Regions from separate parts of the Liquorilactobacillus satsumensis genome, predicted to be linked through region 1. Evidence: predicted binding sites of a transcription regulator. Region 1 holds the regulator's gene; each other region holds the start of a gene.

Region 1 (10,913 bases):
CAGCAAGAAAAACTTCAGGCAGTCATGCTACTACAAGTGCATGATGAACTGATCTTTGAGGCGCCCGATGATGAGATTGAACGCTTGGAAAAACTTGTGCCGCAAGTGATGGATCAAGCTGTTTCGTTAGAAGTTCCGCTTAAAGTAGAGAGTTCTCATGGCAGCACGTGGTTTGATACTAAGTAAGATTGTGATGGAAGGAAGAAAAGCAGATGCCGGAATTGCCAGAAGTAGAAACGGTGCGTCGCGGGCTTGAAAAATTAGTACTTGGCGCCCAGATTGAGAATGTGAAAATTTATTACCCCAAAATTATCAATGGGGATCCCCAGAGCTTTCAACAAGAATTGCGTGGACGGACGATTGAAAGTATTACACGGCGCGGAAAATATTTGATCTTTAATTTCGATACTGGGATATCGTTTGTCTCCCATTTACGGATGGAAGGAAAGTACTTTGTTGAAAATCCTAAAACTCCACTTGAAAAACATACGCACATTGTTTTTACACTTTCTGATGGTCAGCAATTAAGATACAATGATGTGCGCAAATTTGGCAGGATGCATTTGGTGAAAACGGCGCAGGTCCAACAACTTCCAGGGTTAAAGAAGCTAGGTCCCGAGCCGACAGCAGCTTTATTTGACAAGCAACTTTTTTATGAAAGATTGAAACATAAGAAAAAAATGATTAAGCCTGCCTTACTAGATCAAACGATTGTTGCGGGGTTGGGGAATATTTATACAGACGAAGTTTTATGGTCTAGTAAAATAAATCCGCAGACACCTGCTGCACACCTCAGCAAAAGTGAGGCTGATCGCTTACATGATGAAATTATCACTGAGCTAGCACGAGCAACTAGCCAAGGAGGGACAACTGTCTTTACGTATACTGATACGTTTGGGCACGCAGGTTCTTTTCAAAAACAACTACATGCTTACGGCAGAAAAGGACAGCCTTGCGAACGCTGTGCAACACCACTGAAAAAAATAGTGGTCGGGCAGCGTGGGACCACCTTTTGCCCGCAATGTCAGAAGGTGAAATAATTGACATATGTTTTGGGGTTGACTGGCGGCATTGCAGCTGGCAAAACAACTGTCAGCGATTACCTAAAAAAAGCAGGTGCAGTCGTGATCGATGCAGATGTAATCGCACGCACGGTGGCATGTCCTGGAACTCCGGGCTTAAAGCAGATCGTGGCGGTCTTTGGCACGGAGATCCTCACTTCTAAGGGACAGTTAGCCCGTCAAAAATTGGGAAATCTTGTTTTTGCGGATCAGCATAAGCTGGCGAGCTTGAATCGCATTATGGGACCGTTGATTCACGCAGAGATTTATCGGCAACTAAAGGTTTATAAAGAAAAAAAAGTAAAGCTACTTGTGTTGGCAATTCCTTTATTATTTGAGGGCGGATATGCAAAATACTGTGATAGTGTAATGACGATTTCAAGCAGCAAAACATTGCAGCTTCAACGTTTAATGAACCGCGATGGATTAACGCAACAGCAGGCCAAGGAACGTCTTGAAGCACAAATGTCCGAAAAAGAGCGCAACCAACGTGCTGACATTGTGATTGATAATACTAAAGAAGTTGAAGAAACCCTGTCACAAGTGCTAAAATGGCTTATAACGAATGGGTTTGCAGAAAAAGCATAGTATTTTAACGAGGTGAAAAATATGAAATGTCCCCGCTGCCATCATAATGGTTCGCGCGTGGTTGATAGCCGACCTGCTGATGGCGGACATGTAATCAGGCGCCGACGCGAGTGTGAGGCCTGTGGGTTTCGCTTTACTACTTTTGAACGAGTTGAAGCGACACCGTTACTTGTCATTAAAAAGAATGGAACACGTGAGGAGTTTAACCGCGAGAAAATTCTACGTGGAATTGTCCGTGCTGCAGAAAAACGTCCGGTAGGTATGGATGAAATCACACGCATCGTTGATGACGTTGAAAATAAGGTCCGGTCATTAGGCGAAAATGAAGTTTCCAGTCAACTGATTGGTGAATATGTAATGGGCTTATTGGCGGATGTTGATGAAATTTCTTACATCCGTTTTGCGAGTGTTTATCGCCAATTTAAGGACATGAAAGTTTTCTTGAAAGAACTCAAGGAAATGATGGCACGTGATAAAAAAAATAAAAATAAAAATGAGAATGAATCCGATGATCAGTAAGGGGGAGTGACCAGCTTGACGATGGTTAACGATAGTTTTTCACCCAAAGATGGATTCATTGTTTTTTCTCGGCAGAAGTTGCTTGCAGGTGATCCTGAAATAGTCATTAAACTATATCAACCCCTGATTGGAGCAGCTTCATTCAGTCTTTATATGCTATTGCGCACGTTTGTTGCACAGAGGGTTTCGCTCTCTGAACGCAGAATGCACACAACTCTGTTAGAGCTATTGGATATGGGAGCAAATAAGCTATATGAGGCACGGTGTAAATTAGAAGCAATTGGACTGTTACGGACGTATGAACAAGAAGATCAATTGGGGAAAGTTGTTCTTTACGAATTACAGGCACCCCAACTTCCACGTGCATTTTTTGAAGATGATCTTTTGCGGACACTCTTGCTTGAGACTGTTGGAGAGCAGCAATTTAAAGCGCTGCAGCACTACTTTTTTAACCCGCTTTTTGAGCACCCACAAGCAGTTGAGACGACTAAACATTTCTTGGAAGTTTTCAATATTCAACCGCGCACACTGCAACAAAAGACTCGATTAGCAAGTCTTTTCGAGAGCTCTGCGACGAAAAAGCCTGAGATGAGTTGGAAAGAGACTGGACTTGATCGTACTTTCGTAGTTGCGCTGCTTGAACATTCATTTATAGATACAAAGCAGGTGTTGGAGCATGAAAAAAAATTATTAGTGGCACACGTAGTTTATGGACTTGATGAGCTTACGCTGGTTAATCTTTTGGAGCAAGCCGCAAATGTAGCAACTAACAAAGTTGATTTTGCACTTTTTGAAAAGTTAGTACAACAGCAAAAACCACAAGGTGCGCTTACAAAACAGGTGAACCAGCCACAGGCTGAAGCTGTTACCAGCCAAGATGTTCCTCAGTTGCGACAAGAAGATCAAGGACTCTTAGATGCGTGTCGCGCCTATGCACCGGCAGACTTTCTGCGCGTCTTGAAAAAGGAAAAAGGGAGCTTTGCGACAGCTTCTGAATTGCATACTTTAGAATGGGTTGGACAAAAGAAACTTTTTCACCCTGCTGTGATTAATGTTTTGATTCATTACATGATGATTGACAGAGAAATGGCATTGTTGAATCGAAATTTTTTTGAAGCGGTGATTTCCGATTGGAGTCAAAAAAAGATCGCGACTCCTGAAGAAGCAATGCAGCAGGTACGCAGTTTCAATTCACTTAAGAAGCAACAAAAAACGCCGACTTCGAAAACACGACCGCGCAGACGCACGCAGGTAATTCAAAAAGAAAAGTTACCTGATTGGGCAAAGGATGGAGCACAGTTAACACCGCAATCTAAATTCAGCGAAGCAGACCGGCAGAAGTTAAAAGCGCGTCTTAGCAAATTTAAAAAGAAACAGTAAGAAGGGGGCGAAAAAATGAAGAACGTCGGTGATGAACTTGCGCAACAGTTAAAAAAGCACAACTGGACCAAAAATTATCAACAACTGATTCGACAAGCTTTTGCTGATCAAGAAGTTGCACGGTTTATTAAAGAAAATCAAACTGAGTTATCAAAAGAGGATCTCGTCCGCAGTGCAAGTAAGGTTTACGAATTTGTGACAATTAAAAAAAAGTTGGCAAATGGAGAAGAAGTTCCAGTACCAGGATATCGGCCCCAGCTGATTTTGAATAATCATCTAATTGAGGTTGCGTATGTCCCAAGTGAACAATTACTGCTTGCTAGAAAGCAACAGGCTGTGCGTGCACGTGTCCGTTCTTTGAATATGCCTAAAAGTGTTAAAGCTGCACAATTGTCGGATTATGATTTAGAAGGACGTGAAGAAGTTGCGGCTGCGGCTGGGAACTTTATTGAGCAATATATTGCGCAACCGCAAACATTTATTCCAGGGATGTATCTGGAAGGCAGCTTCGGTGTAGGTAAAACTTTCTTGCTAGGAGCGATTGCAAATGGCTTAGCCGAAGAAGGATACCAGTCGACGCTTCTTCATTTTCCTTCTTTTGCTGTTGAACTTAAAAATGCAATTAGTGGCGGCGGTACACTGGCAATGATTGAAAGTGTTAAAAAAGCTCCGATTTTAATGCTCGATGATTTAGGTGCTGATCAACTGTCAAGCTGGTTACGAGATGATGTCTTGGGCGTTATTTTACAATATCGAATGCAAGAAGAGTTGTCGACCTTTTTTAGTTCAAATCTATCAATGAAAGAGTTGCAGGAGCAGTATTTAACAATTAATAATCGCGGTGAGGCGGAGCCACTTAAGGCACGCCGTATCATGGAACGCATTCGCTTTTTAGCTCGAGAATACACAGTCATTGGGCGTAATAGAAGGCATTCTTAAAATCTAAAGTTAGTCTTGAATTAACAAAAAGATAGTGGTTTAATAATAGATGTTAACCGTGGAAGATAAAGAGCTTATCCTTGCAGGGATGGACGGTACTAACTGAAAACTGTCCAGTTGATATAGCTGACCACTTCCATTTGTTTTTCCAATGAAAAGTTGGAACGATTCGTTTCGTTAGCAACGTCTTGAGGAAGTTATGCTAAGCATGACTTTAAATTTTGGGTGGAACCGCGTTCTTAACGTCCCTAATGTGCAAGCGCACGTTAGGGGCTTTTTTTATTTATTTTTACGGGGAGGTATTGAGAATTATGGAAAAAATTAAGCTTGAATTTCCAGATGGAACGGTCAAAGAATTTGCAAAAGAAACAACAACGGAAGAGATTGCGAAGTCAATTAGTACTAGTTTAGCTAAAAAGGCAGTAGCTGGGCGTCTTAATGGTGAGCTGATTGACTACGAGTTTCCGCTTGTAGAAGACGGAAAAATTGAAATCATTACGAAAGAAACAGCAGAGGGTTTGCGGATCTTATGGCACACCGCAGCACTTGTTTTAGGTGCTGCACTGCAAGAACTTTATCCGACAATGAATTTTGGAGAAGTGCAGGAGACTGCGCACGGATTTTATCTTGATACTGATAATGCTCAGGGCCAGGTTGCTGAGACTGATTTTGAAAAAATTACGCAAAAGATGAAAGCAATTGTGAAACAAAATGTTCCGGTTAAAGCAGCCGTATTGTCACAAGCAGCGGCACTTAAATTAGTTGCAGATGATCCTTATACAACTGAACTTATTAAAGAAACAGGAAAAGATCAGGTACTCGTACATCGTTTGGGCGATTTTGTAGATGTTTCGCAAACACCGACACTTTCACAGACAAGTTCAATCAAGGTTTTCCAATTGCTGTCAGTCGCAGGTGCCTATTGGAAGGGTGCTTCAAGTAATCCAATGCTGCAACGTGTTTACGGAACTGCATTCTTTAAACAAAAAGAATTGGAAACAGAGCTGCAAAGAAGGCAAGAAGCCCGTGAACGCGATCATCGTGTGATTGGAAATGAACTTGATTTGTTCTTTGTTGATCCTAAAGTTGGTGCAGGATTACCTTACTGGATGCCTAAGGGTGCCACAATCCGCCGGACAATTGAACGTTATATTATTGATAAAGAAGTTTCGCGTGGTTATGAACATGTCTATACTCCTGTGTTAGCTAACCTTGATCTTTATAAGCAATCAGGTCATTGGGATCATTACCGTGAAGATATGTTTCCTCCAATGGATATGGGCGACGGTGAAATGTTGGAATTACGTCCAATGAACTGCCCATCGCATATTCAAATTTACAATCATCACATTCGTTCTTACCGCGACCTTCCTTTAAGGATTGCAGAACTTGGAATGATGCATCGCTATGAAAAATCGGGTGCTTTGACAGGACTTTCGCGTGTAAGGGAAATGACTTTGAATGATGGTCATACCTTTGTAGCACCTGATCAAATCGAAGAAGAGTTTAAACAAACGTTGCAGTTAATGGTTTCTGTATATGCTGATTTTGATATCAAGGATTATCGTTTCCGGTTAAGCTATCGTGATCCTAAGAATACCCATAAGTATTTTGATGATGATGAAATGTGGGAAAAGTCACAAAAGATGCTGAAGTCGGCGATGGACGACCTTGGTCTTGATTACTTTGAAGCAGAAGGCGAAGCAGCGTTTTATGGTCCCAAACTTGATGTCCAGACCAAAACAGCACTCGGCGGTGAAGAAACACTTTCAACTATCCAACTTGATTTCTTATTGCCTGAGAAATTTGATCTGCACTACATTGGTGCTGACGGTGAAGAACATCGTCCTGTTATGATTCATCGTGGAATTGTTTCAACCATGGAACGATTCACTGCCTATTTGACAGAAATCTATAAGGGTGCGTTCCCAACATGGCTTGCACCACAGCAGGTCACGATAATCCCTGTTAAAAATGAATTGCATGAAGAATATTGCAAACAGTTGCGTGACCGTCTAGTTGCTCATCAAATTCGAGTTGAAATTGATAGCAGAAATGAAAAGATGGGTTATAAAGTAAGACAGGCACAGGTTAACAAAGTACCTTATACTTTAGTAGTCGGTGATAAAGAAGTAGCAGAAAATGGAGTCTCTGTTCGTCGATATGGTGAAAAACAAATGACAAACGCAACTGCTGCCGGTTTTATCAATGAGATTTTAGCAGATATTGAAAGCTACAGTCGGCCTAACAAATAAAAATGGGCATTCATCCTTGACATGAAGTTTGATAGTTGCTACAATTAAACGGTTGAGAAAAGCAGAAGCACCCGCTTCTCGCCTAGCAAACGTGTTAGTTTACGGGCTATGAGTAATTAATTTCGAATTATGAAATAACGGTTTGCGGGTAGTTTTTGTTAACTACCCGCATTTTTTCTGTGTTTTCTCTTAATTTTAATGGAGGTGAAATACCATAGCAGTTGATAAAATGGTAAACGAAGGCATTCGTGCACGTGAAGTACGGTTGATTGCCAATGATGGTTCCCAGCTTGGGGTAAAAACCAAACAAGAAGCACTGCGGTTAGCAGAACAGGCTAATCTTGATCTCGTTTTAGTTGCACCAAAAGCGAAACCACCTGTTGCCAGGGTTATGGATTACGGAAAGTATCGTTTTGAACTGCAAAAGAAACAGCGTGAGGCCAGAAAGAACCAAAAGATTGTGAATGTTAAAGAAGTGCGTTTAAGTCCAACAATTGACGTCAATGACTTTAATACAAAAATGAAAAACGCGCGCAAGTTTCTTTCAAAAGGGGACAAAGTTAAAGTCTCTATTCGTTTCAAAGGACGAGCAATCACGCATAAAGAGATCGGCTATGATGTCTTAAATCGCTTTGCAAAGGAAACCGACGAAGTTGCGACTGTTGAATCCAGAGCAAAGATGGATGGACGCAGCATGTTTATGATGCTAGCACCTAAAGCTGAATAGCTAGTTTTTTTAACACTAGGAGGAAGAGTATTATGCCAAAACAAAAAACACATCGTGCATCAGCAAAACGTTTCAAACGGACAGGAAACGGCGGTTTAAAGCGTGCTAATGCTTTTACAAGCCATCGCTTTCATGGCAAGACGAAGAAGCAACGTCGTCAATTAAGCAAGCCATCTATGGTGTCAAGTTCTGATATGAAACGTATCAAACAAATGTTATCTCAAGTTAAATAATATTTGTCCGGGTTTCAATTAATTTTGATGAGGGTCTCAAGAAGACCTATATGCAGGTCAGCCTCAGATGAGAGCTGCTTGGATAAGATAAGGGAGGAATTTTCATGCCACGTGTTAAGGGTGGAACAGTTACGCGCCAACGCCGTAAGAGAATGATTAAATTAGCAAAAGGATATCGTGGAGCAAAGCATATCCAATTTAAAGTCGCAAAACAACAGGTAATGAAGTCTTACCAATATGCTTTTCGTGATCGCCGCAAGACGAAAACTAATTTCCGTAAATTGTGGATTGCACGTATTAACGCTGCAGCACGGATGAACGATATTAGTTACAGCAAATTGATGCATGGATTAAAGCTTGCGCAAATCGATGTTAACCGTAAGATGTTAGCTGACTTAGCAATCACTGACGGTGCAGCATTTACAGCAATTGTTGATGAAGCAAAAAAAGCATTAGCAAAATAGTTGTAGTAAAAAGCAAGAGGGTTGTGCCAAAAGTAGATTTTTGGCATAGCCCTTTTTTTAAAGTTAGGTGGGCGTATTCAGGAAAAACGATCTGGGGGCTCAGCCTGTGCCTAAGCCTAAATTACGCGTAACCAAATGCGGGTTACTTTGTAATTCATTGCTTAGTCCATGGAGGTTAAGCGCTGATGGTCGCACTTTTGTTTTAACGTGCTCCAATCAGCAACCTCCTGTGCCTAAGCCTAAATTACGCGTAACCAAATGCGGGTTACTTTGTAATTCATTGCTTAGTCCACGGAGGTTAAGCGCTGATGGTCGCACTTTTGTTTTAATTTTTTGCCACCTAAGTGCTTTTTAGCATATAATTAACTGATTGATAAGTAAATTGTTAGGAGTTGTCATCAATGTTTACACGTTTCAAACCAACTTGGGCACTGAGTTCGATTTACGAACTGACTCCTGAAGAACTTAAAAAACACGGAATCAAGGTAATCTTGACTGATCTGGACAATACCTTGATTGCCTGGGACAACCCTGAAGGTACGCCTGAGCTGAGAAGTTGGCTTGATAGGATGCAAGCAGCGGCGGTTCCTGTCATTGTGGTTTCAAATAATAGTAAAAAAAGAGTGGCACATGCGGTTGCACCGTTAAATTTGCCTTTCATTGCGCGTGCCCTAAAGCCATTTTCTCGCGGAGTAAATCAGGCTAAAAGAATGTTAAACTTAAGTGACAGCGAATTGGTGTTAGTGGGTGATCAATTGGTCACAGACATAGCTGCGGCAAACGCAGCCCAAATTAGGAGTATTCTGGTGAAACCAATTGTTGAGACAGATGCATGGAATACTAAGATTAATCGCTTTTTTGAAGGAATAATTAAAAACTATCTTAAAAAAAACAATGAATTAAAGGCATGGGGGCATTCATTAGATGACTGAAACCGAAGAGTTATATTGTATAGGGTGCGGTGCTTTGCTGCAGAGTACAGATCGTGAAGGATTAGGTTTCGTACCTGCCGCATCACTACAGAACAGAGAGGATCATAAGGAATTATATTGCAGACGCTGTTTTCGTTTACGCCATTACAATGAACTAGCGACGGTGTCATTGACTGATGATGATTTTCTGCGGGTTTTGTCTAAGATTGGAGAAACAGATGCTTTGGTGGTCAACGTGGTCGATATTTTTGACTTCAGCGGATCACTTATTCCTGGGCTCCAGCGGTTTGTAGGCGATAATCCAATTTTGATGGTTGGCAACAAAGAAGATTTGCTGCCTAAATCTTTAAAACGGTCTAAACTAAAAGATTGGATGCGGCAAGAAGCTAACAAAGTGGGATTGCGCCCAGTAGCAGTTTCGCTGGTAAGTGCCAAAAAGAACCATGCTTTAGCTGACCTGATGACCACTATTGAAAAGTACCGCAAGGGAAGAGATGTTTACGTGGTTGGGGTTACAAATGTTGGTAAATCAACCTTGATTAATCAGATCATTAAGAAGCAATTAGGAGTCGCGGAATTGATTACAACTTCACGGTTTCCTGGTACGACGCTTGACAAGATTGAAATTCCTTTAGATGATGACCATTTTATGATTGACACACCGGGAATTATTCATGCCCAGCAAATGGCGCATTACTTGACTGGCAAAGATTTGGCGCTCGTCGCACCGCAAAAGGAGATTAAACCGAAAGTTTATCAGCTTACAGGAGGTCAAACTCTTTTTCTAGGAGCACTGGCACGCTTTGATTATCTTACCGGTGGAAAAAGCGGCGTTGTGGTGTATACCGATAATAACTTGCCGCTTCATAGAACCAAAACCGAAAATGCAGTTTCTTTCTATGAAAGACATGCGGGTGAACTTTTACAGCCACCGGCAAAAGAAAATTTGGAGCAGATTTTACCATGGGAACGCTTTGAATTTAAAACAGAACAAAAAAGTGATTTAGTTTTTGCAGGTTTAGGCTGGATTACCGTTCCGGCAGATGCGGTAGTTGCCGGGTGGGTTCCTCAAGGAGTAGGGGTCACACTCAGACGCACGATGATATAAGGAGAAAAAATGATAACTGGAAAACAAAAAAGATATTTGAAAGCACAGGCACATAGTATGCGCCCTGTTTTTCAGATTGGTAAAGAGGGCTTGACAGACGAATGGTTTGAACAAGTGGGACATGCCCTCGAAAAAAGAGAATTGTTAAAAGTCAACGTACTTCAAGGAGCAATGCTTGAGGCTAAAGAAGCTGCAGCAGCAATTACCGCTAACTCTGAAATTACAGTTGTGCAGGTAATCGGACATGTATTGGTGCTTTACCGTCAAGCTCAAGATCCAAAGAATCGACAAATTTCAACTTCACTCCAAAAGATTACACAGCACAAGAGGTGAAAAAGGTTGGCTGTTAAAACGCTTAAAGAAACAGATGTGCAGGTTATGCCTGAATTGAAGAGTAGTCATGAAAAGAAAAGGGTTGGGATTTTGGGAGGAACTTTTAATCCCCCTCACTTAGGTCATTTGATGATTGCCGAGCAAGTGGCGGATCAGCTTGGATTAAATAAAGTGTTTTTCATGCCTGATGCAAATCCGCCACATGTTGACCACAAAGACGCTATTGCCGCAGATCAGCGAAAAGCAATGGTGGAATTGAGCATTGCACATAATCCACTTTTTGAACTTGAGACTTGCGAACTTGACCGCGGTGGAATTAGTTACACATATGACACAATTAAAGAGTTGCGTCTGCGTCATCCAGATTGGGAATA
Region 2 (10,913 bases), 1.4 Mb from region 1:
TTCAACCGCAGGTACATGCTAATTATGATGGACAAGATGTAGTCCTCAATCAGGCAAAGGGGATTATGATGCGTGTAAGTGAATTCCCTAATCTGCGCAAGTATCGTGGGCAAAGATTAATTACTAGTGATGGGACTACTTTGTTGGGAGTAGATGACAAGGCGGGAATTGCCGCAATTGTGACTGCACTCAAATATCTGTTGGAGCATCCCGAAATTAAGCATGGGCCTGTCAGTGTAGCTTTTGGACCAGATGAGGAAATCGGTTTAGGAGCGAAGCGGTTCGATATTAGTAAGTTTAATGTGAAATTTGCCTATACGCTGGATAATGGTCTTCCGGGTCAGTTAGAAGATGAAACCTTTAATGCAGCACAAGCTAAAATAACAATTAGAGGAACAGCAGTTCATCCTGGCGACGGTTATGGTTTGCTGGTAAATGCAGCTACTCTTGCAAATCGCTTGCTTTCACACTTACCATCAGATGAAGTCCCTGAATTGAGCAAAGAACGAGGAGGCTTTTTGCTAGTCACTGAAGTTAAGGCGACAATTGCGGCAGCACAAATAAATATTATTATTAGGGATTTTGAGCACCAGCAGTTTTTAGCTAAAAAGAAACTGTTGCGAGAAATTGTTACACAACTTAACCAAGAATTTACTGAACCACGAATTAAATTGGACATCAAAGACCAATATTATAATATCAAAGAGGTTATTAAGCAACATCCTTATATCACACAGTTGGTGCTGGAAACCTATCGGCAACTCGGCTTGAAGCCAATCGTTCACCCTTTTCGGGGAGGAACGGATGGAAATGCGCTGACAGAAAAAGGCATTCCAACTCCCAATCTCTTTAATGGTGGTGAAAACTTTCATGGACCGTTTGAATTCGTGACAACTGAAGCTATGTTGTTGACTAGCCGCACGGTTGTCGCACTTTTAGGTGAGCATCTGCGTCAGAGTAGGGCATGAGCAGATTAAGCAAATGAACTGAGAACTAGTGTTTAACCACTAGAACTAAGTGCTGGAAGATAAGTAATTCAAATTTAGCCTGAGGATATTGTTTGAAACACCTTGATCTGCTGGTTAAAAAAACGAAGGGGCTGTGACAAAAGTTAACTTTTGTCACAGCCCCTCTTTATTCGGATAAACGTGTTCCATAAGTCAAAATTCTCCGTCTAACTTCGAATTACTCATAGCAAAGTACTCGCTATGTTCGTAATTTCGAGTTAGCACTCAAATTTTCCCGACTTATGTCACACTCTCTTTATGATTTTCGAATTAAAAACAATGGAATACTAGTAAGCAACTTTAGCAGCTTGACTAATCTTCAAGTTGATACATATATTTACGAGTCAATGGCAGTCCTGTTCCACTGGGTGCTTTAGTAAGCAGATACTGCATGACATCAATATTGCCAGCCTCAAAAGAAGCAGCACAGGCTTGCAAATACAAGGACCACATTCTTGCAAAGGGTTCGCCATATTTTTCTTGAACCTGATCAATGACTGCCGTGTAGTTGGTGTACCAGATTTCAAGCGTCTTTTGATAATGTCTGCGTAACGGTTCCAAGTCAGCCAGTTGCAGGTTGGCATTCATAATATGTGTCAGGTTTTCAGCTACATTTGGGATATAACCTCCCGGAAAGATGTACTGATTGATGAAGGGATCAACCCCAGCACCTTGATGCTGACCAGTGATCCCATGAATCAAGGCACGTCCGTTAGGTACAAGCACTTCCTGCACTTTTTTGAAATACAGCGCCAGGTTTTCCTGACCGACGTGTTCGAACATTCCTACAGAAGTTACATAATCATAAGTTTTTTTGATTTCGCGGTAGTCCGTCAACAAAACTGTAACTTTACCAGCAAGCCCTTTTTCTTTAATCTTTTGCTGCGTATACTGATATTGTTCCTTACTTAAGGTGACACCAGTTGCCTCTAAACCGAATTCCTCTGCAGCTACAAAGAGAAGTGTTCCCCAACCACTGCCAATGTCTAGCAGTTTTTTGCCGGGTTCAGGTTTCAATTTGTTTAGAATATGTCTGACCTTATTCAGCTGAGCTTGATCTAGCGAATCATCCGGATGCTCAAAATAGGCGCAAGAATAAGTCATTGTTTTACCTAACCAAAGCTGATAGAAGTCATTACCAATATCATAATGATGTTGGACATCTTGTTTACTCTCTTTTTCTGAATGAGAGATCTTAGGCAAGTGTTTTAAAAATGGATTATTAGTTAAGAAACTTCCTGCTTGGCGATAAGCAGACGCGATTAATTCCTGTAAGTTTCCGATCACATCAATAACACCGTTCATGTATGCTTCACCAAGAACAAGTGTTGGTTGTGATGTCATGGCTTTTAAAGGAATTTCTTGTTTGAGGTTAATTTTAACCTCAGGTGTACCAGTTCCATATGACTCTGTTTTGCCGTCCCAATAAGTAACTTTGATGGGAATATCAAAGGCTTTACTTAGTAACTGGCGATACACTGTTTTTTCCAACATTGAAAAGAACCCCCCTGATTCAAGACTGAATATCCTACTTTTTGGAAATCTGCTTCAGTGCGTGTGTTGTTTTCGTAGTTGAAGCCAGAATCTAACATACCAATTATTTTTATTATAAACCAACGAAAAGCACTTTAAAATCAATAAATCCAAGTAAGCGCATGCTTTTTTTAAATCTGCACTTAAAATGTGACTTGGAATAAATTTTAGAAGTGGCATTAACCGATTATGACTGAAAAATGACCAATTAGGCATGAAAGATAGTTCTGATTAAGAAATTTGTTTAAGCTAAATTTGAAAGGAGGGAAGAAAATGCTGATACGGTTTAATCTATTAAAAGAATGTGTAGCTCCCTTTATTGCAATTAACGCCAAACAAAAGACAGATGAATTAATTACATTGGCTGGGGTGCTTGATCGCTTAGTGAACGACAAAACCGTGGTGGGTTATCAAAATGGTCGTCGTAAAGCAATTCCGTTCTATCAAATTGTAAGTGTGCATACTGCTGGAAAGAAGATAGTTTGTGAAACGGAAACGGGTGTTTATCGGTTGAAGGAAAGGATTTATGAACTAATCGAATTATTACCGGCGGAATTATTCATTCAAGTGTCAAGCGCGGAAATTGTGAGTATTGCTCAAATCAAAGATTTTTCGTTGAGCAAAACTGGGATTTATCAAGTTAACTTAATCAACGGGAGACAGACGTATACTTCAAGAAGATACACTAAAAAAATTAGGAGGGCTTTGTTAAAATGAAAAAAATAATTAAGTACACCTTGGTAGGAATTCCTACTGGAGTTTTTATCGGGTTCATGATAGCGCTCATCTTTTCGTTTATTTATCGGACTAATAATTTTGTTCCTTCGGCGCCAACTTTTGTGAGTTACTTTTCATCTAATACGATGGCAACGGCCGCTTCAGCCTTGCTATGGGCCGGAATGGGAATTGTATTTAGTGTTTCGAGTTTAATTTTTGAAAAAGAACGCTGGAGTGTTACACGGCAGACCACTATTCATTTTTGTGTCAGTTACGTTGGATTTACCCCCCTTGCAATTTTGGCGGGATGGTTTCCGTTAAATGCAGCGTGGTTAGGCGGTTACACATTAATCTTTAGCGGTGTCTATCTTATAATGTGGTGTGTCTTTATGTTAGCCGCTAAAAATGCAATTTTTGAACTCAATCAGTTGGTTGCGCAAAAAAATAATTTGGAGAAGTAAGACAAAGCTGATTTTTGATTAATGTAGGCTATTTTTAGTTTGAATCAGTATGTTTTAACAGTAACTTTTTTGAAAAATTCAGGGTGAACTAATTAAAATAATATCAATAAAAGAGGCTTGTATAATAGCCTCTTTTTTATGATATTTAGTGAAGTAGAACGCAGATTCATACATTGGAGTGATTACTAGGGAGCGTTTTTCTAATAATTTGACCATTACTTGTGTAACTTTTTGAGAGCGGCTTCAAGCATCAGGAGCTATTCATGCTTTGATTCAGCCCTGATTTGACCAGGCCGCATATTTTTAACACGCGCAGTAATTTCTTTATGTCTGCCATGCACCATTGGACGCTGTTGTGGATTTCCTAGATAACCACAGGTTCTTTTGACAACATCACAGGTTTTCGGATCACGGTTGCCACAGGTTGGACATTCGAAGCCGCGAGCCGTGGGTTTGAAATCACCGCTGAAGCCACATTGGTAGCAATGATCAATCGGAGTGTTGGTTCCGAGGTAGCCCACGTGATCATAAGCCCAATCCCAAACATCTTCCAAAGCTTTAGGGTTTTGTTTTAGATTAGGATATTCACAGTAATGAATGAAACCACCAGAGGCGTATTTAGGATAATCTTCTTCAAAAGTAAGTTTTTCAAAAGGAGTTGGATGTTTGCGAACATCATAATGAAAACTGTTTGTGTAGTATTCCTTAGCCGTAATGTCCTTGATTTTGCCAAATTTTGCGGTATCTAAGGCACAAAAGGTGTCGGTTAAAGACTCTGCTGGGGTTGAGTAGACACTAAAGTGGTAGTCATATTGTTTTTCCCAGGTAACACAGTGATCATGCAAACACTTTACAATCGCAACGGTGAAGTCATGTGCCTTTTTGTTATGTTCCCAGCGGGGGCCATAGAAAACTGTCCCGACTTCATAGAGACCAATATAACCTAGGGAAACAGTTGCTCGGCGGTGTTTGAATAACTGATCGACATCCTCGTTTTCTTTCAGCCGTTTTCCAAATGCACCATATTCATATAAGATTGGCGCATTTTGCGGCTGGGCCTGTTTACAGCGGGCAATTTTATTCAATAATCCTTTTTTGGCAACTTCCAAACGCTCATTGAGAATCTCCCAGAAGAGTTGTTGGTTACCTTGAGCCTGGAGCGCGATGCGGGGTAAGTTAAGCGTGACAACTCCGAGATTCATGCGTCCAGAGTTAACTTCCTGACCATGTTCGTCTTTCCAGCCCTGCAAAAAGCTGCGGCAGCCCATTGGTACCTTGAAACTACCAGTGAGTTCTTTAATCTTATCGTACATTAGGATATCTGGATACATCCGTTTAGTAGCACATTCCACGGCTAATTGTTTAACGTCATAATTAGGATCACCCGGCTTTAAATTCAATCCGCGTTTGAGTGTGAACACGAGTTTAGGAAAAATAGCTGTTCGATGTTGTTGACCGAGACCTTTAATTCTGATTTTTAAAATTGCTTTTTGAATTTCACGCTCAATCCAAGAAGTTCCCAGCCCAAAGCCTACTGTAGTAAAGGGCGTCTGACCATTTGAAGAAAATAAGGTATTAATTTCGTATTCTAAGGCCTGCATGGCATCATAGATATCTTTTTTAGTTTTTTCTTGAGCATAGCTTAATCTTTTTTCAGGAAGGCACCACTTTTCAGCAGCGCGCAAATGTTTCCGATAATTAAGCAGCGCATATGGTGCAAGTAATTCATCAGTGCGATCAGAAGAACAGCCGCCATATTGACTAGAAGCAACGTTTGCAATAATTTGCGACATCTGCGCAGTGGCAGTTTGAATCGATTTGGGTGATTCCACGCTTGCATTGCCAATTTTAAAGCCATCTCTAAGCATCCCTTTAAAGTCAATCAGGCAGCAATTTGTCATCTCGGTCAAGGGTGAGTAATCCAGATCATGGTAATGAATTTCACCACGTAAATGTGCTTTGGCAACTGTTTCGGGCATCATTTTCAAGCCTAATGATTTGCCAACCATTCCAGCAGTCAAATCCCGTTGTGTGCTAAAAAGTTCACTGTCCTTGTTAGCATTCTCATGCACAATTTTATCTTTGCTGCCAAAAAGCTGCGCTAATTTGACTTGCGGATTTGTGGCAGTTTCCCAGCGTTCTAAATCTTTTTGACGATAGTCGTTATAAGCTGTGGCAAGTTCGGAGTGTCCAGTATCTAATAAGGCTGTGACAATAATTTCCCGAATTTTGCTGGTTTTGATTTCGTGTGTATAATTAGTGATCTCATTGAAAATTTGCGCTTCTAATTGAGCCCTTAAATGAATATCAGGCGTTAAGGCCTGGAGAACCAAACTGATTTTATAAGCATAAAATTTGCTGTGTTCACCATCGGCTTTAATGACCGCCAGTGTAGTCGAAAGTGTGCGGTTAAGACGGGCTGTGGGCGCTGTTTTGATCTCGTTCATAGTTATCACTCCAATATGATTTCAACTTCTATTCTAATTATTTTGCGGCGTTCGTCAACCATATGTTGTACACGATATCATTTTATTTACTATATATTGTGATTGAACTTTAAACCTGCCCCAATTCCTGCTAAGATATTCAATTAAATAAGTCAGTTAATGGAGTTGGTCAAAATGCAGTCAAATGTCACTCATGGAATCAAGAAGTCCGCACAGGTATTACCGTCAGCAGAGAAAAAACACGCCAAATATCGCTGGTTGAAAATTTGGGGTCCGGGATTGATCGTTATGTTAGCAGATACTGACGCAGGTTGCCTGATTACAGCAGCACAGTCAGGAACGCAGTGGGGGTATACAATGCTCTTGCCCCAATTATTGTTAATTCCAATTCTCTATATGGCTCAAGAAATGACAGTTCGTTTGGGCATTGTGACCCGCAAAGGACATGGTGAATTAATCCGCGAAAATTTTGGAACTGGTTGGGCGTGGCTTTCAGCAGGAACGTTGGCAGTTTCTGCGATTGGAGCTTTGTTGACTGAGTTTGTGGGGGTTGCAGGAGTCGGTGAACTTTTTGGAATTTCTAAATGGATTACAGTACCTTTAGCAACATTCCTGTTAGTGGGGATTGCTTTTAGCGGAAGTTACCGACGGGTTGAACGAATCGGGGTTGCGCTCGGATTAGCTGAACTAGCGTTTATCATCGCTGTGATAATGATTCGACCGAATATCGCTCAAATGGCACAAGGATTAGTGACAATTCCATGGAGACATTCTTCTTACATATACTTAGTAGCTGCCAATGTTGGTGCTGTTATTATGCCCTGGATGATTTTTTATCAGCAAGGGGCGGTAGTTGATAAAAAATTAAGTACGAATGCAATCCCACAGGAACGGCGTGACACGTTGGTTGGAACTTTTATTACACAGGGAATTATGTTAATTTTTGTGATCGCTTTTGCGGCCACGGTTGGAAATACAACAAATCCGAAGTCTTTAAATACGGTTGGGGATCTGGCAGGTGCATTGACTCCTTTTATTGGAGGAACAGCTGCTAATTTGCTGATTGGTGCCAGTATTTTAGGTGGGGCGCTAGTGGCTGCTTTGGTAGTGGCATTAGCTGGTACTTGGGGAATCACTGAGGTTTTAAATTGGAAGCATAGTTTAAATGAGCCCTTAAGTCGTAAAAATAGCGGGTTTTATGCTATGTATACTTTGGCGCATGTAATTGGTGCAATTTTGGTGTTAGCCAATTTTGATTTAGTCAATATTGCAATTGCAGTTGAAGTTATGAACGCACTTTTGTTGCCAATTGTTCTGGGATTCTTACTTGCATTGGAGGCTAAAGTATTGCCAAAAGAGTATCGCATGCACGGCTGCTATAAGTGGATCGTAACGTTTCTTTGTCTCCTTGTGATGGCCTTTGGAGTTTATATGGTGGGACCAACAGTGGGAATTTGGTAAGCAGCGTATGATTTAGGCAAAGTAATAAAGAACCCGTGCATGCAGTTGAAATACGCGGGTTGAGTTAATAAAATATGTTTATCCGGAATAAATAGTGGGAATTTGGGACAAAAGTCGCGAACTTTTTTATACCCTTTGTTTCCAAATATCTAATGTTGAAACGGGGCTGTGACAAAAGTTAAATTTTGTCACAGCCCCTCTTTTATTCCGGATAAACGGGTTCCATAAGTCAAAATTCTCCGTCTAACTTCGAATTACTCATAGCATAGTACTCGCTATGTTCGTAATTTCGAGTTAGTACTCAAATTCTCCCGACTTATGTCACACTCTCTCTTTTTTAGTTGTTATTTGTGAAATGCATGAGCAGCATTGAAACGATTGCGAAATGAACTAGGGGTGGTTCCTGTAGCAGTTTTAAAAATTTTATAGAAACTAGTAGGATCAGCGTATCCAATTTCTGTACTGATTTCAGTGACACTTTTTCTGGTTAATGAGAGCATTCTGCAAGCAAGCTCAAGTCTAATTTCGGTTACTTTTTCAGAAAAATTCGCTTTAAAAACTTTCTTACAGAGACGTGAAAAGTAATTATGCGAATATCCAAAATGGTGAGCCGCCTCTTTGACAGAGATATTTTGAATATGATCGACGATATATTGAAAAATAATCCCGGCTTGTGTTTCGGCAGAAGCATGGTGGATATTCTGATCTGGAAATTGTGAGTCTGTGAGTGAGACAGTTTTTTGATAATTGCGAATTAGTTCAGCTAAAAGCAAACCGATTAAGGTGGTTTTTTCAAATGTAATTGTAGGATCCGCGACCGTGTTTTGGTTCTCCAAGTTGGCTAAAAGGTTGTAGTAGGAACGAATAATTTGAGCGGGTAAATGGCGAAAAACAATATAGACACTTTTAGTCGGGTTGGTGTTATGCATCATATCGTGAATTAGTGGTGAACCACCCATTGTGACAAAGTCGAAGGGATAAGATGCGGAATAGCTTTCAAGTAGGATTTGCAGCGCAGATTTTTTGGAAAGTGACTGTAACGTTAAAGAATTGATTTTTTTGATTAAAATGACTTCATTTGGTTTTAGAAGTAATTTTTGACCATCGATTTTCAGCAAGCACGTTGTAAGTGCTCTCAATAAAAAAATGTGAAACTTTGAGCTATTTTTAGACATCATCGTACTTTGGTGTGTTAAAAGTGCTTTATAAGGGATTATCTTACTATTATTAAGCGGTTTAGATGTGATTGTAAGGAACATTTAATTAACCCTCCAATCTTAAAAAGATAGATTTGACAATTAAAATAGGTTATTTAGAACATATGCTTGTTCAATAGATAACATTATACTAGAACTGTCAAAGAAAAGAAATTAAAGACAGCATAAAATTAGCAAAGGAGCAAATATTATGGAAAAAAAGGTAATAATGACCGAGCTTGTTGTCGCTGGTTCAGGGGGTACAGGGTTGGCAGCTGCATATGCTGCAGCTAAGGCGGGCCTAAAAGTAATTGTTTTAGAAAAATTGCAGCAAATTGGAGGCAATACTCGTATTTCGAGCGGCTTTTTTGCAATTAATTCTAGAGAACAAAAAGCGGCTGGTTTGCAGCTTTCAAAAGCAACCGCTGTGCAACGTTTGCTGAATTATAATCATTTTTTGGCTAATGGACCATTGATTCACAAAATTGTAAATAGCGCTGCAGAAGCTTTGGAAACATTAGAGCAGATGGGCATGAAGATTAAATTGAATCCAACAGCTGCGACAACTCAATTTGCTCATCGTGAAGATGATTACAAGGGTGGATCTTATCACATGTACCAAGATAAAGCGCAAGGATATCAGAAAATTCAACAGACTTTAGAGCGTGCAGGAGTGGAATTCAAGTTTGGAATCACGATGCAGGAACTGTTAAGCAGTGAAGGCCAGATTACAGGAATTAGTGCAGTGAATGAAGCGGGGGAGCGGTTTGAAGTTCATGCTCAAGCAGTGGTTGTTGCCACAGGTGGTTTTGGAGGAGACAAAAAAAGAGTTGCGACGGTTATGCAGACGCCCTATTTACGTACGATTGGTGTGCCAAACATGGGTGAAGGCTTGGATGCAATGGTCAAAGCGGGAGGAAAAAATATTGATGCAACGGCATTAATTCATGCAGCCCAATTAGCAAAATCGAAAATTACGCGCAAAACTTCGAAGCAGCACTTAGCTGGATTTGCGAAAAATCCATTGACACAATTATTACTAACTCCACTTTTTTGGGTAAATATGAATGGGGAGCGTTTTACGAATGAGGATGTAGTTTATGACACAGTCGAGTGGGCAAATGCAGGCTGGTCAGTTGGAGGCCAATATTATTTTGTTGTGGATACTGCAACTTTAAATGATTTCACGGAGCATGGTGGAAAATTGGAAGTCTCACAGGCTGGACCTGGCGCGGATACAACAACCGGTAATTTTGTAGAACTTGCAGAAGCAGCAGTAAAAGATGGGACGGCTTATAAAGGCAATACACTTGCTGAACTAGCACAAAATGCTCATTTTGAGACGGCACAATTTTATGAAGCTGTTAAAAAATATAACGACAGTGTGCAGTTGCGTGTCGATCAACAGTTTGGAAAGTCGAAAAAGTCCTTAGTTTATGCAATTAAAAAGGCCCCTTTCTACGCTTTTACAACTCAAGTAGCACACCTAGGAACAATTGGTGGAGTGCGCGTGGATGAACACTTGCGCGTACTGGATGCTGAAATGCGGCCAATCCCAGGACTTTATACTGGAGGTGCGAATGCAGGCGGCTACTATGAGGGTCACAGTTATCCGGCATATGAAGGGTTAGCCTCGGGGTTTGCTTGGACATCAGGCCGAATTGCCGGTCTAAGTGCAGCAAAGTACGTTAAAAACAAGCAGACTTTGCCAAGCCAGCCAGCTAAAAACGTTTATAAATAGGGGGACAGTTTATGAAAACTTTAACGAAAACACATAGTTGGCTTTTTAAGTTGTCACTGCTTTCAATCTCAATATTAGCAATGACAGCTCCCTCAATTGCGGTAGCTAATCCATTATTAGAAAAAACATTTGCGCAAGAATCTACTGCAAAAATTGAGATGATAGCAACTCTACCCAATTTAGGTGTGCTCTTGATGATTATGTTTTCAACGGTGATTGCTAAAAAATTGGGAGTTAAAAGGACTATTATGTTAGGATTAAGCCTTTATTTAGTGGGCGGATTAGTGCCTATCCTTATTCCGAATTATGTAGCAATTGTCGTTTTTCGCTTCTTAATGGGATGCGGAATT
Region 3 (10,913 bases), 730 kb from region 1:
CACCGGTAATTTCTCCTAAAAGATCCCAGCAGTTGGTCATATCAATCTGAATTAAATCCACTGGCATCTTCGCACTAATTCCTTGTAAAACTGAAGTTAATGCTTTTTCAGCTTGGTTTAAAAGCGCAATATGCCGAGCATTTGTAACCATCACAGTCGTTTGACTATTTTCAATTCCGCCGAAAAAAAGCTCCGCAATCCTGGCTTCCAATTGCTCAAGTCCTTGGTTCTTCAAAACTGAGGTTGTCAGTATTTCTTCATCAGGTTGCAACAGCTCCTTAAGCTGCGCAACCTCAATTCCACGAGTTAAATCCATCTTATTCAAAAGAACAATTCTTTTTTTGGTAGCCGTCAGTTTCAATAACTGCCGATCTTCATTTGTTAACGGTTCACTGCCATTTAAAACTAACATTACTAAGTCCGCTTGTTCAATCGCATGCTTTGAACGCGCGACCCCAATTTTTTCAACTTTGTCAACAGTTTCGCGAATTCCGGCCGTGTCAACCAGTTTAAGTGGCACTCCGCGGACGTTAACATATTCTTCGATTACATCACGGGTCGTGCCCGCAACATCTGTTACAATTGCCTTATCTTCATGCAAAAGGTGGTTCAGTAAGCTTGATTTGCCCACATTTGGGCGGCCAACAATTGCCGTTGCCAGCCCTTCGCGCAAAACCTTACCCTGTTTAGCAGTTGACAGCAATTGTTTAATTCTTTGTCTGACTTCCAACGCCTTTTCTTTCAATAATCGGGTTGTCATTTCTTCAACGTCGTCATATTCTGGATAATCAATATTAACTTCAACCTGCGCCAAAACTCCTAAAATGTCCTGTCGTAAATTCTTGATCAGATGTGACAAGTTCCCATCAAGCTGGTTTAAGGCCACCTTCATTGAACGGTCAGTCTTGGCCCTAATGAGATCCATGACAGCTTCAGCTTGTGAAAGATCGATTCTGCCATGCAAGAAAGCCCGTTTTGTAAATTCCCCTGGTTCGGCAAGCCGTGCGCCATTACTTAATACCAACTGCAAAATGCGGTTAGTCGCAACTATTCCTCCATGACAATTAATTTCAACAACATCTTCACGCGTGAACGTCTTGGGAGCGCGCATCACCGAAACCATTACTTCATCGACTTCTTGCCTTGATTCAGGATCGACAATATGTCCATAATTGATTGTGTGACTTGAAACAAGTTGTAAATTCTGACCAGCAAAGATTTTCTGTGCGCATTGAACTGCTTCTTCCCCGCTTAGACGAACAATTGAAATTGCTCCTTCACCCGGGGGAGTAGAGATTGCGGCAATTGTATCAAATTCTGTGGCTGTTTTCACGCCTTCAAAACCTCCCTTTTAGACAATAAAAAAAGCGCCACTCCACGCGTAATACGTGGATAAAGCACTTTGACTACTTCATCAATTAAGATAAGAATGATTGTCTATAATATACTTTCTATTCAAAAAAAAGTCAATCATCGGCTGCCAACAAATTTCCTTCTAATAATTCAACGGTCCCTAACAAGTTCTTTGTGGCTTCAAAACGCTATTTTATTAACTACAGTTAGTACAACAGATAATATAATTACATTATTATTAAAAAAATGCTTGCATTTTTAATGTGAGCAGTTATAATAAAAAATATCAATTACGAGGTAACTTTAAAAAAACTGAGAGGAGTTGGGTAACATGTCATGCACAATGACCACTATGAATAGCTGTAATAATTCTAATACAACAATCCAATACCTAGTGAGCCTAGTCATTATTAACACGCGCGATGTGTTTCCCAATGTCTTGGCTGATTAGAGTGTAAAGACATTAAAACCATCGCGCTAAGGAGAACTTAGGCGATGGATTTTTTTTAGGTACCCACCGCCAGAATATCATGCGGTGGGTACCTTTTTAATTTCTTTTTAATTTCGCAGTCGCCTCGCAATTCAACTTTAAGGAGGAATCACTATGACACTTACATCAGATCCTAAAGCAAAGAACCCACAAGAATTAGATTGGAACAATCTTGGCTTCAACTACATGAACCTTCCATACAGATACCGTGCATATTGGCGTGACGGCGAATGGCGCGATGCAGGCCTAACAGAAGATGCAAATGTCACCATCAGCGAGGGCTCAACCAGCCTTCACTATGGACAAGAAGTCTTTGAAGGACTGAAAGCTTATCGATGCAAGGATGGCAGTATCAACCTTTTCCGTCCTGACCAAAATGCTAAGAGACTGCAAAAAAGTTGCGAACGTCTCATGATGCCTCAGGTCCCAGTTGACATGTTTATCAGTGCCCTTAAACAAGTTGTTAAAGCTAATGAAGATTATGTTCCTCCATATGGGACTGGAGCAACTCTTTATCTTCGTCCATATCTAATCGGTGTTGGCGGTAATATCGGTGTTCATCCAGCACAAGAATACATTTTTTCAATCTTCGCCATGCCGGTTGGCAGCTACTTCAAGGGTGGTTTAACCCCTACGAATTTCGTTGCTTCAGAATATGATCGCGCCGCACATAAAGGGACTGGGGCAAGCAAAGTCGGTGGTAACTATGCTGCTAGTCTCTTCCCTGGACAACTTGCACATGATGCAGGTTTCTCAGACTGTATCTACCTTGATCCTATCGAACACAAAAAGATTGAAGAAGTCGGTTCCGCAAACTTCTTTGGAATCACTAAAGATGGTAAGTTTGTCACACCAAAATCTCCTTCAATCTTACCAAGTGTTACAAAATATTCACTTTTGTATCTGGCTGAGAAACGTTTTGGCATGGAAACCGAGCAAGGGGATATCTACATTGATCAATTGGATCATTTCGCTGAAGCCGGTGCCTGCGGAACAGCAGCCGTAATCTCACCAATTGGCGGCTTCAAATATGGTGATCACTTCCATGTCTTCTATAGTGAAACTGAAGTTGGGCCTGTAACACATAAACTTTACGATGAATTGACCGGTATTCAGTTTGGCGATCGCAAAGCGCCAACAGGCTGGATCGAAAAAGTATAGTCGCGATTTTCAAGAGAAAGAGGAGCTGTTATTAAAATGGAGAATACAAACACGACCGCCCCAACTGTAAAAGAATATGCATACCGCATCAGTGCCGCAGTTGCCAACGCAATCTTAGTTACTTTAGGAATTGGATTATTATTGCAGACAATCGCTTCCTTTGTTCACTGGAATGCACTTTATCAAGTGGGTGTGATTGCAAATGACTTGCTTGCCCCTGCATTAGGGGTCGCAATTGCTTCACAGCTTGGAACAAACTCACTTGTAATGTTCAGTGCCATGATTTCATCAACTGTCGGGGCAAATGCAGTTCATTTTACCACTGGCGCTGTTAACGGCACTACCGCAACTGGGTCCAGTTTGATGCAGGCTGCCGGAAGTGCAACATTTGCAACCGGTCAACCTGTCAGTGCTGTTTTAGCAGGCTTAGTGGCTGCACTTGTCGGTAAATATCTTACAGGTAAAACACCACTTGATATGATGCTTGTTCCTTTCGCGGCTACCTTAACCGGTGGAATTGCAGGTTTAGGATTAGCAGCCGTAACTACACCGTTTTTATTAAATGTCAGTGCATTTATCGCACAAACGATGCAGGTTAATCCGCTGGTCGGCTCAATTTGTATCTCTGCCATCTGGGCACTTTTCTTAATGACACCCGCTTCCTCTGCTGCTCTTGCGATCGCTTTAACACTCGATCCAATTTCATCAGCTGCTGCTTTGATTGGTACAACTTCGCAGTTTGTAGCCTTCACTGCAATGTCGTTCAGACAAAATAACGCAGGTGCAAACATCGCGCAGGGAGTGATGACACCCAAGGTTCAGTTCCCTAATCTGTTAATTAACCCGTATCTTTTAGTCCCATCAATCCTCTCGGCAGTTGTCTGTGCCCCAATCGCAACTATCATGTTTGGTTTCCGTTCAACATATAAGCTTGCAGGTTTAGGCCTCAATTCATTTATTGCGCCAATTGCTTACATGGGTCAAGGCTGGGAATCCTTTGCAGTCTATGTATTTACGGGAATGTTCTTGCCAGCAGTTATTTCATTGGTAGCATACAGCATGATGAAAAAGGTTGGGTTAATCAAAGATAACCAATTACACTTGGAGATCGTTTAAGCTGAACAATAACTAATTTAATTACTTGATGGAACGGAAAGGAAATAGATGTAATGGGAAGAAAGTACGCAATTATCGGTGTTGGTCATGTTGGTGCAACAATCGCCTTTGCTCTAGTTACTAAGGGTGATGCGGATGAACTAATTTTGATTGATAAAAATGAAAAGAAAGCTCGCGCTGAACAGTTGGATCTCCAAGATGCAACCGCACGTTTGGAGACACGGCCCAAGATTAAGATTCAAGACTACAGCGAACTGGCTGATACCGATATTCTATTTGTGACAGCAGGAAATATCCATGCACTTGATCACGCAAGCGGTAATCGCTGGGCAGAATTCGAATATACCCGGGAAATAGTCAAAGACATTGCACCCAAGATCAAGAAAAGTGGCTTCCATGGCGTCCTGATAGATACAATGAATCCTTGCGATGCAATTTCTCAATATCTGCAAAAAGAAATTGGATTACCTGGTTCACAAGTTCTTGGAACTGGCACCTTCCTTGATACAGCAAGAATGCAACGTGTGGTTGCAGAAAATTTCGCTGTTGATCCTAAAAACGTAACCGGCTTTGTTTATGGCGAACATGGTGAATCCCAGTTTGTGGCTTGGTCGACAGTCAAGGTAAATGGTCTGGCTGTAAAACCTTTGGCAGCAAAAAAACAATTAGACCTTGACAAATTAGAAGCGCAAGCACGTTCTGGTGGGTGGGCAGTTCACTCTGGCAAAGGCTACACTAGCTTTGCAATCGCTACTTGTGCAGTTAAACTCAGCCGGGCAGTTTTTGATGATGCACACTTAATGTGCCCATGCTCGACTTACAATGCTAAATACGATTCCTATGTGGGCCAACCTGGAATCATCGGTAAAAACGGTGTTGAAGAAGTTGTCACGATCCCATTGCCTCCTGAAGAGGAAGCAAAACTTGCAAAGTCTGCAGCAACTATTAAAGAAAAATTTGAAACAATGTAACTAGGTACTTCTCCACGTTCAATCGCCACAGTTTCAAAGTGTTTCACAACATCCTCATCAATTTGTTGTGATTATGTGTGAACAATAAAAACTATATTATTCCAAGATTACGTTTATGATTAGTTTCCGTATTAGTGCAGTAAAATAAAAAAGTATCCTGCAGGCTTGTACTTGAGCTGCGGGATACTTTTTTAATATAGTCTTTAATATTCAATGTATTTTTAGAGCTGGCTTCAATCTTATTTGCTTTTGTTAACTGCTGTCCGTGCCATTAATACATCGCAGTTTGCATTTCTAATTATATAAGATGCTACTGAACCAACCACCAGTCGTTCAATGAAATTCTTACCTGTTGATCCGACGATAATTAAATCATTTTGATATTCTTTCTGGAAATCAAGAATAACAATTTTGGGATTTCCAAAACGAAGATGGACACGCAGAGCATCATGCTCGATTTCATTATCCTTAAGTAAGCGCTCCTTGAGCTTCAGCATGTAATCTTCATTGGCCTGCTCAATTTTATAGATCCGTTCTCCATCAAGCGCTATTCCTGCACCACCATATTCCAAAGAGTTTAAATCTAGAACTCTCAAAATATCCAGCGTAGCTCCTTGACTATGTTTCACAGATTCAATTGCCTTATTCAGGGCAACCTCAGCCCCGTCAGAACCATCAACTGCTACCAAAATATGTGCATATTTATGAGCCATTTCATCCACCCGCCTTTAACGTTAGAACTGCTTTCTATAGTGCTATCATAGCGCTGCTGCTGCAAAACTTCAAGCAATTTACGTAATAGTGCACGTCCTGGTGTTTAAACTCTTGTCAGTCCCAAACATGCCAACCCTACCACAATAAGCGTTATTATCAGCAGATACTTGCTGCCAAAAGCTGTCCGCAAATAATGGCGTCCCTCTCGATTAGCGGCCCACCACATGCGTAGTTTGCTCCAGTTACGGGCTAATATGTAAGCACCAATTATGCCGCCACCTAGAATAATGATCCCACTAAGCTGATCTGCTCGAGCAGGTGCTAGCCGACGCAACACGAACGTCAAAAAGTCTCCCAAGACAAAGTTATTAAAGATATGCAAACCAATCGACCATTTAATCCCATAGTTCAGTGCAACATAGCCAAAGACGAGTCCAACCATAAATGCAAAGGGGGTTTGCACAAAATTAGCATGATATAACCCAAACATATACGCTGAGATGATAATTGCCATCTCATTTCCATATTTTGCTAAACTTCGCAGTAAATATCCACGAAAAACAATTTCTTCTGTCAAAGGTCCTAACAAAGCTGCATATAACAACATTGAAAAGCTTTGACTGGAATGTGTCGCGGCCTCCAACTGTTGCGTGGCGCTAAAGCCAATCAAGTTGACCAATTTTTCAAATAGCGCACCATAAATACCTGCCACAATCTGCAGCGTCATCAGGATCGCCGTTAGACTGAAAAACTTTTTCCATGAAATCTGTTCTTTTCCCGCTATCCAATATTGCCTGCGCAAACGAGGTGGCGACACAGCTACAATAACTAATAAGCCGACACCGATCGCCCAAAAGTAAGGTACTCCACTTTGCTCAATTGCACTTGGCAACATATTTTTGACTGCCGAATTATTACCAATTAACAAAAAAACAGAGGCGATTAATGCGACAACTTGAAAAACCACAAAATAGATCGCTGTCACCAATAATGTTTTCCCAAGTTTTTTTTGAAACTTTTTCTTTGCAGAGTTATTAATAGCTGCCACTCCCTCTCAAAGCCTTCTTTAGCTGGGTCCAAAACTTAGTTTGTTTACACAAGTATACTGTTTTCTCTTTATGCTTGTAAATATATCCTTAGGTAAAAGAAAAGAGCCATAACAAAACTCAGTTTGTCACAACTCCGCTATTTTTTAAAACATTTTATTTGAGCAAAATCTGATGCTTTTTTTTAAGCGTTTCTATCTGTGAACTAGAAACTTTCTTAAGTTCTTGCAATTTATCCTCAATCAACTCAAGAACCTTGATTCTATCACCTAGATTCCCTACAAAGTCGTACTGATCTCCATCAAGAATCAACAACGGTGAGACGTTGTAATTATGCATCCAATCATCGTAATATTGTAACAGCTTCTTGTAATATCCGACAAGTGAAGGATCATTTTCAATAAGTTCATATTTGCGACCGCGTTTTGTAATCTGCTTGATCATTGTTTCGTAAGAGACTCTGATAGTGATCATTAAATCAGGTGCTTTCTTCTTGGCAGCATAAGGCAGCTCTTCCATCATATTATTCAACAAACTTTTATATATCTGATATTCGACATCAGTCGCATTACCCATCTCTGTATTCATCTTCATGAACAGTTCATCTTCATAAATTGACCGATCCAGAATGTTATTGTCACCTTGCATTGCCTCTTTAATCATTTTAAAACGCCTGTTTAGAAAAAATGTCTGCAATAAATAAGCATATGGATTAGTAGCTTCTTCATCCCCAGCAGCTCTTTTTTGAGCAGCGATCTCGTTTCCCTTGTAAAATAGCGGTAACACCGGGTTATCCTCCACTGGTTCGAAAAAGGCTTTGGTTCCCAATTCCTTAGCCAAAATGCCTGTTAAACTGGACTTGCCGGATCCAATAATCCCAGATAATGTAATCAAAATGATCGTTACACCCTTTCTAATTCTTCTATTCATAGTGCCGTTAGCTTTGATCTTCAAAAACCCTGTGACGGAAACAAAAAGCCTTGAAGATTAAACGCATAAATACTCTGTTACATTTAGTATACCTGCCAGTAACAGTCACTCAGTCCATCGACTCAACAAGTACCAATTACCATCATACTCGGTCTCTAAATAAAAATAAAGGATTGCTTTTACACAAGTGAATGTATTAAAATTAAATGCAACCACTGTATCTTGTAGGAAAAGTAAAAGTGAGGTCATATAAGTGAATAAAGTTTATCTTGCAGCACCATTTTTCAGCGAACCCCAAAATCAGCGAATTCAAGCAGTTAAAAAAGCATTGCAGCAAAACAAAACCATTGATAGCGGAAATATCTTTTTACCTCAAGAACATCAATTTGAAGAAGAAGAATTCGGCAGCCGTGCTTGGCAGCAATACGTTTTTGCTTCAGACATGCGTCAAGTTCACCGTGCTGATCTGCTTGTGGCAATTATCGATTATAAACTGGAAGGCGGAGAAAATGAGAGCGACTCTGGCACTATTTTTGAAATTGGGGCTGCCTTTGAAAACAAAACCCCTATTGTTATCGTACAATTTGATCCGCAAAAGAAACTTAACCTAATGATTGCACAAAGTTTGACGGCTTATTTTGATGCCAGCGGTGATGGCCTAAAGGAACTTGCAACTTATAATTTTGATGTTCTAAAATCAAAACCGGCACACCGTGAGGTCTTTTAAGTGATGATTCAGCAAATTTCAAAATAAAAACTAGGCCATCGCATATTAGCGGCCTAGTTTTTATTTTGAAATCCATAAGATCTCCACTCATTAATTTTGAGCTGCTTGTTTACCAGCTAGTCGCCCAAAAGTTTGTGCATGACTAGCCGCTGTACCCGGAACACGATCTGGGTAACTCCCAAAGAAAAAGCCGCCACTGTCATTTCCAGCTGCGTATAGATGATTGATTGGCGCATAATCCTCATCCAGAACTTCCATCTTTTTATTGACGCGCAACCCATCAAAGGTACATAGTAAGCGTCCGCCTAACATACAGCCATAGTATGGTGCTTGAGCAACCGGAGTCAGCCTGTATGCCTCTTTCCCAAAGTCTTGATCAACACCTTGTGCGGATAACTCATTAACTCGAGCTACTGTCTTTAATAAGTTTTCAACCGGTAAATGAAGTTTTTCAGCAAGCTCTTCAAGCGTTTTTGCTTTAACGATCAGTCCTTTGTCGACATACTGTTCCGTATCTGCTTTCAATTTCTCAACATTTGCCATATATCCAGGAAAACCAATTCGTGCACATCCTAAAGTATGAAATTGAGCTGCGTATTTCCCAAAATTACTGTCCCAGATCATCGCATACAAGTACCCTTTTTGTTTACTTGCTGCATTCACAATAAACTCATATGGGGTTGATTCATTTGCAAACCGTTCACCACGAACATTGACTTTCAGTAATGGATGACTTGCCAACCACAACCAGTCTTGATAAGTTTCGGTTTGAACGTACATATCTTCAGTTCGAGTCCCAATTGGTACTAATCCCCTATCAAAAGTACATCCTGCAGGCGCTTCATCTTTAATTGCTCCCACATTCATTGCAGCCATAATTCCAGCCCCATCATTACGTGGACTGTCATTATAGACATTCTTTTTTAAGGCTAATGGATTCCATTTTGATAATAACTCCTTATTCGCTGAGTAACCTCCTGTACACAGAATCACGCCTTTAGTTGCCCTAATTTTAAAGTATTTATCATCGATAAGATTCTTAGCAACAATCCCCGTGACAGTTCCATTGTCTACTTCCAACTTTACTAATGAAGTGTCAAAGAGCAGTTCAACACCCATTTCTTCGACTTTTTCTTGGAACCATTTTCCATAAGAAGCAAAAGTGTTATCATCCTTTGTTACGTCGTTTTGTGTTGGAAATGCTTTATAAATCGGATTCTTTTCTCCAATATCTGGCTCAGCGCGAAGATGTGCCCCATGCGGCTGTAACACATTATCTTCCACCCAATTGACTGCTTCAGCGCTGTTGTTTACCCAATGATAAATTAAGCCTTCATCAACATTATGCTGTGCAAAAGCAGCTAGATATTCCACTAATTCAAACTTGTTTATTTTTATGCCTGCTCGTTTCTGAGCATTAGTATCAACCCCACCTAAGCTAAGCCGTAAAAGATTAATAGTGTGTTCTTTTTCAATTACGAGCGTCTTTACCCCTTTTTCAGCAGCAGCAGCGGCCATTAATCCAGCATTACCTGCACCAATTATCAAAACTTCAGTGCTGATCAGCTTAATATCTGTGGTATTGTAGTCCTTACTATCGTCGTTTGTATTCATAAAAATGCCTCCTTTAGCTTGGCTTTTACCTTATAATAAGTGAAATTGTGAGCAAATTCAACCTATTAAAATTTTCGTGTCCCTATATTTCTTCGATATTATTTTTAAGGAGATAAACACTGCGCTGTATCCCACCTCAAAGATATAGTATTCTTATGACAAAGGGGAGGTTACAAAAGATGTTAAACAAAAATAAACTATTTTTGATTCCACTATGCTTGCTGCTCGTGGGGTGCAGCTCGCAAAAGAAACCAGGAACTGAAAAACAATCAGCAACCCGAACCGAAAAGAAAGTACAGTCAGCTGCCAAAAGTACCCAAACAAACAGCCAAAAAGCAAGTGCTAGCCAAGAAGAGTCCACTACTAGCTCTGCAGCTGCATCTTCTCAATCCGAGCAACAAGCATCCCGCCTTGCTCAACTGAATCATGAGCTCATTACACATCTGGGCACTGTTTTGTTACCACAAAATGATGGTCTCACTAGTGGTAGCGATAAACTCAATGCGCGTTATCATGGAAATGCTGCTAATTATACCGTTAGCTATAGTGTTGGGACACGTGCCAAAGATTTTAATGATTCTAGCGTCGCACAGGAAATTCCTTATGCTGAATTTACAAAGAAAACCTATTCGTCTGCCACCGAGGCTGCCCAACAAGTTACCCACCGAACTGCAAGTGATTCTCAGGGCTTACCAACAGTCGATTTGGGACATAATATTAAAGGATATCTTGATTCAGGAGCGGGACAACGGTACTTATCTTGGAACGAAGGCAACTGGTCACTGAGTGTG

The links. Region 1 encodes NrdR, which represses ribonucleotide reductase genes. Its sites were predicted from a motif close to ACACNATATATNGTGT; they were not measured.
Region 2: nrdD (anaerobic ribonucleoside-triphosphate reductase) is a predicted target of NrdR. The motif match lies at 6,252-6,267, and genes of this name have one in related genera.
Region 3: AB3Y88_RS05930 (deoxynucleoside kinase) is a predicted target of NrdR. The motif match lies at 7,994-8,009, and genes of this name have one in related genera.

What each region holds. Positions count from the first base shown of each region.
Region 1 covers NZ_OZ061606.1:540,871-551,783, reverse strand. Annotated here, with positions in the region: gene polA (DNA polymerase I) at 1-186, shown strand, start outside; gene mutM (DNA-formamidopyrimidine glycosylase) at 213-1,040, shown strand; gene coaE (dephospho-CoA kinase) at 1,041-1,649, shown strand; gene nrdR (transcriptional regulator NrdR) at 1,671-2,168, shown strand; gene AB3Y88_RS02595 (replication initiation and membrane attachment family protein) at 2,190-3,548, shown strand; gene dnaI (primosomal protein DnaI) at 3,564-4,487, shown strand; gene thrS (threonine--tRNA ligase) at 4,799-6,742, shown strand; ribosomal protein L20 leader region at 6,796-6,926, shown strand; gene infC (translation initiation factor IF-3) at 6,972-7,469, shown strand; gene rpmI (50S ribosomal protein L35) at 7,502-7,702, shown strand; gene rplT (50S ribosomal protein L20) at 7,807-8,166, shown strand; gene AB3Y88_RS02565 (YqeG family HAD IIIA-type phosphatase) at 8,568-9,098, shown strand; gene yqeH (ribosome biogenesis GTPase YqeH) at 9,091-10,206, shown strand; gene yhbY (ribosome assembly RNA-binding protein YhbY) at 10,216-10,539, shown strand; gene AB3Y88_RS02550 (nicotinate-nucleotide adenylyltransferase) at 10,585-10,913, shown strand, end outside.
Region 2 covers NZ_OZ061606.1:1,898,601-1,909,513, forward strand. Annotated here, with positions in the region: gene pepT (peptidase T) at 1-968, shown strand, start outside; gene AB3Y88_RS08755 (cyclopropane-fatty-acyl-phospholipid synthase family protein) at 1,320-2,501, opposite strand; gene AB3Y88_RS08760 (LytTR family DNA-binding domain-containing protein) at 2,814-3,257, shown strand; gene AB3Y88_RS08765 (DUF3021 domain-containing protein) at 3,254-3,718, shown strand; gene nrdD (anaerobic ribonucleoside-triphosphate reductase) at 3,976-6,165, opposite strand; gene AB3Y88_RS08775 (NRAMP family divalent metal transporter) at 6,340-7,626, shown strand; gene AB3Y88_RS08780 (AraC family transcriptional regulator) at 7,971-8,885, opposite strand; gene AB3Y88_RS08785 (FAD-dependent oxidoreductase) at 9,034-10,563, shown strand; gene AB3Y88_RS08790 (MFS transporter) at 10,575-10,913, shown strand, end outside.
Region 3 covers NZ_OZ061606.1:1,272,843-1,283,755, forward strand. Annotated here, with positions in the region: gene mnmE (tRNA uridine-5-carboxymethylaminomethyl(34) synthesis GTPase MnmE) at 1-1,333, opposite strand, end outside; gene AB3Y88_RS05905 (branched-chain amino acid aminotransferase) at 1,958-3,004, shown strand; gene AB3Y88_RS05910 (PTS transporter subunit IIC) at 3,041-4,120, shown strand; gene AB3Y88_RS05915 (L-lactate dehydrogenase) at 4,174-5,091, shown strand; gene AB3Y88_RS05920 (universal stress protein) at 5,331-5,804, opposite strand; gene AB3Y88_RS05925 (CPBP family intramembrane glutamic endopeptidase) at 5,909-6,853, opposite strand; gene AB3Y88_RS05930 (deoxynucleoside kinase) at 7,008-7,745, opposite strand; gene AB3Y88_RS05935 (nucleoside 2-deoxyribosyltransferase) at 8,035-8,508, shown strand; gene AB3Y88_RS05940 (FAD-dependent oxidoreductase) at 8,599-10,122, opposite strand; gene AB3Y88_RS05945 (hypothetical protein) at 10,302-10,913, shown strand, end outside.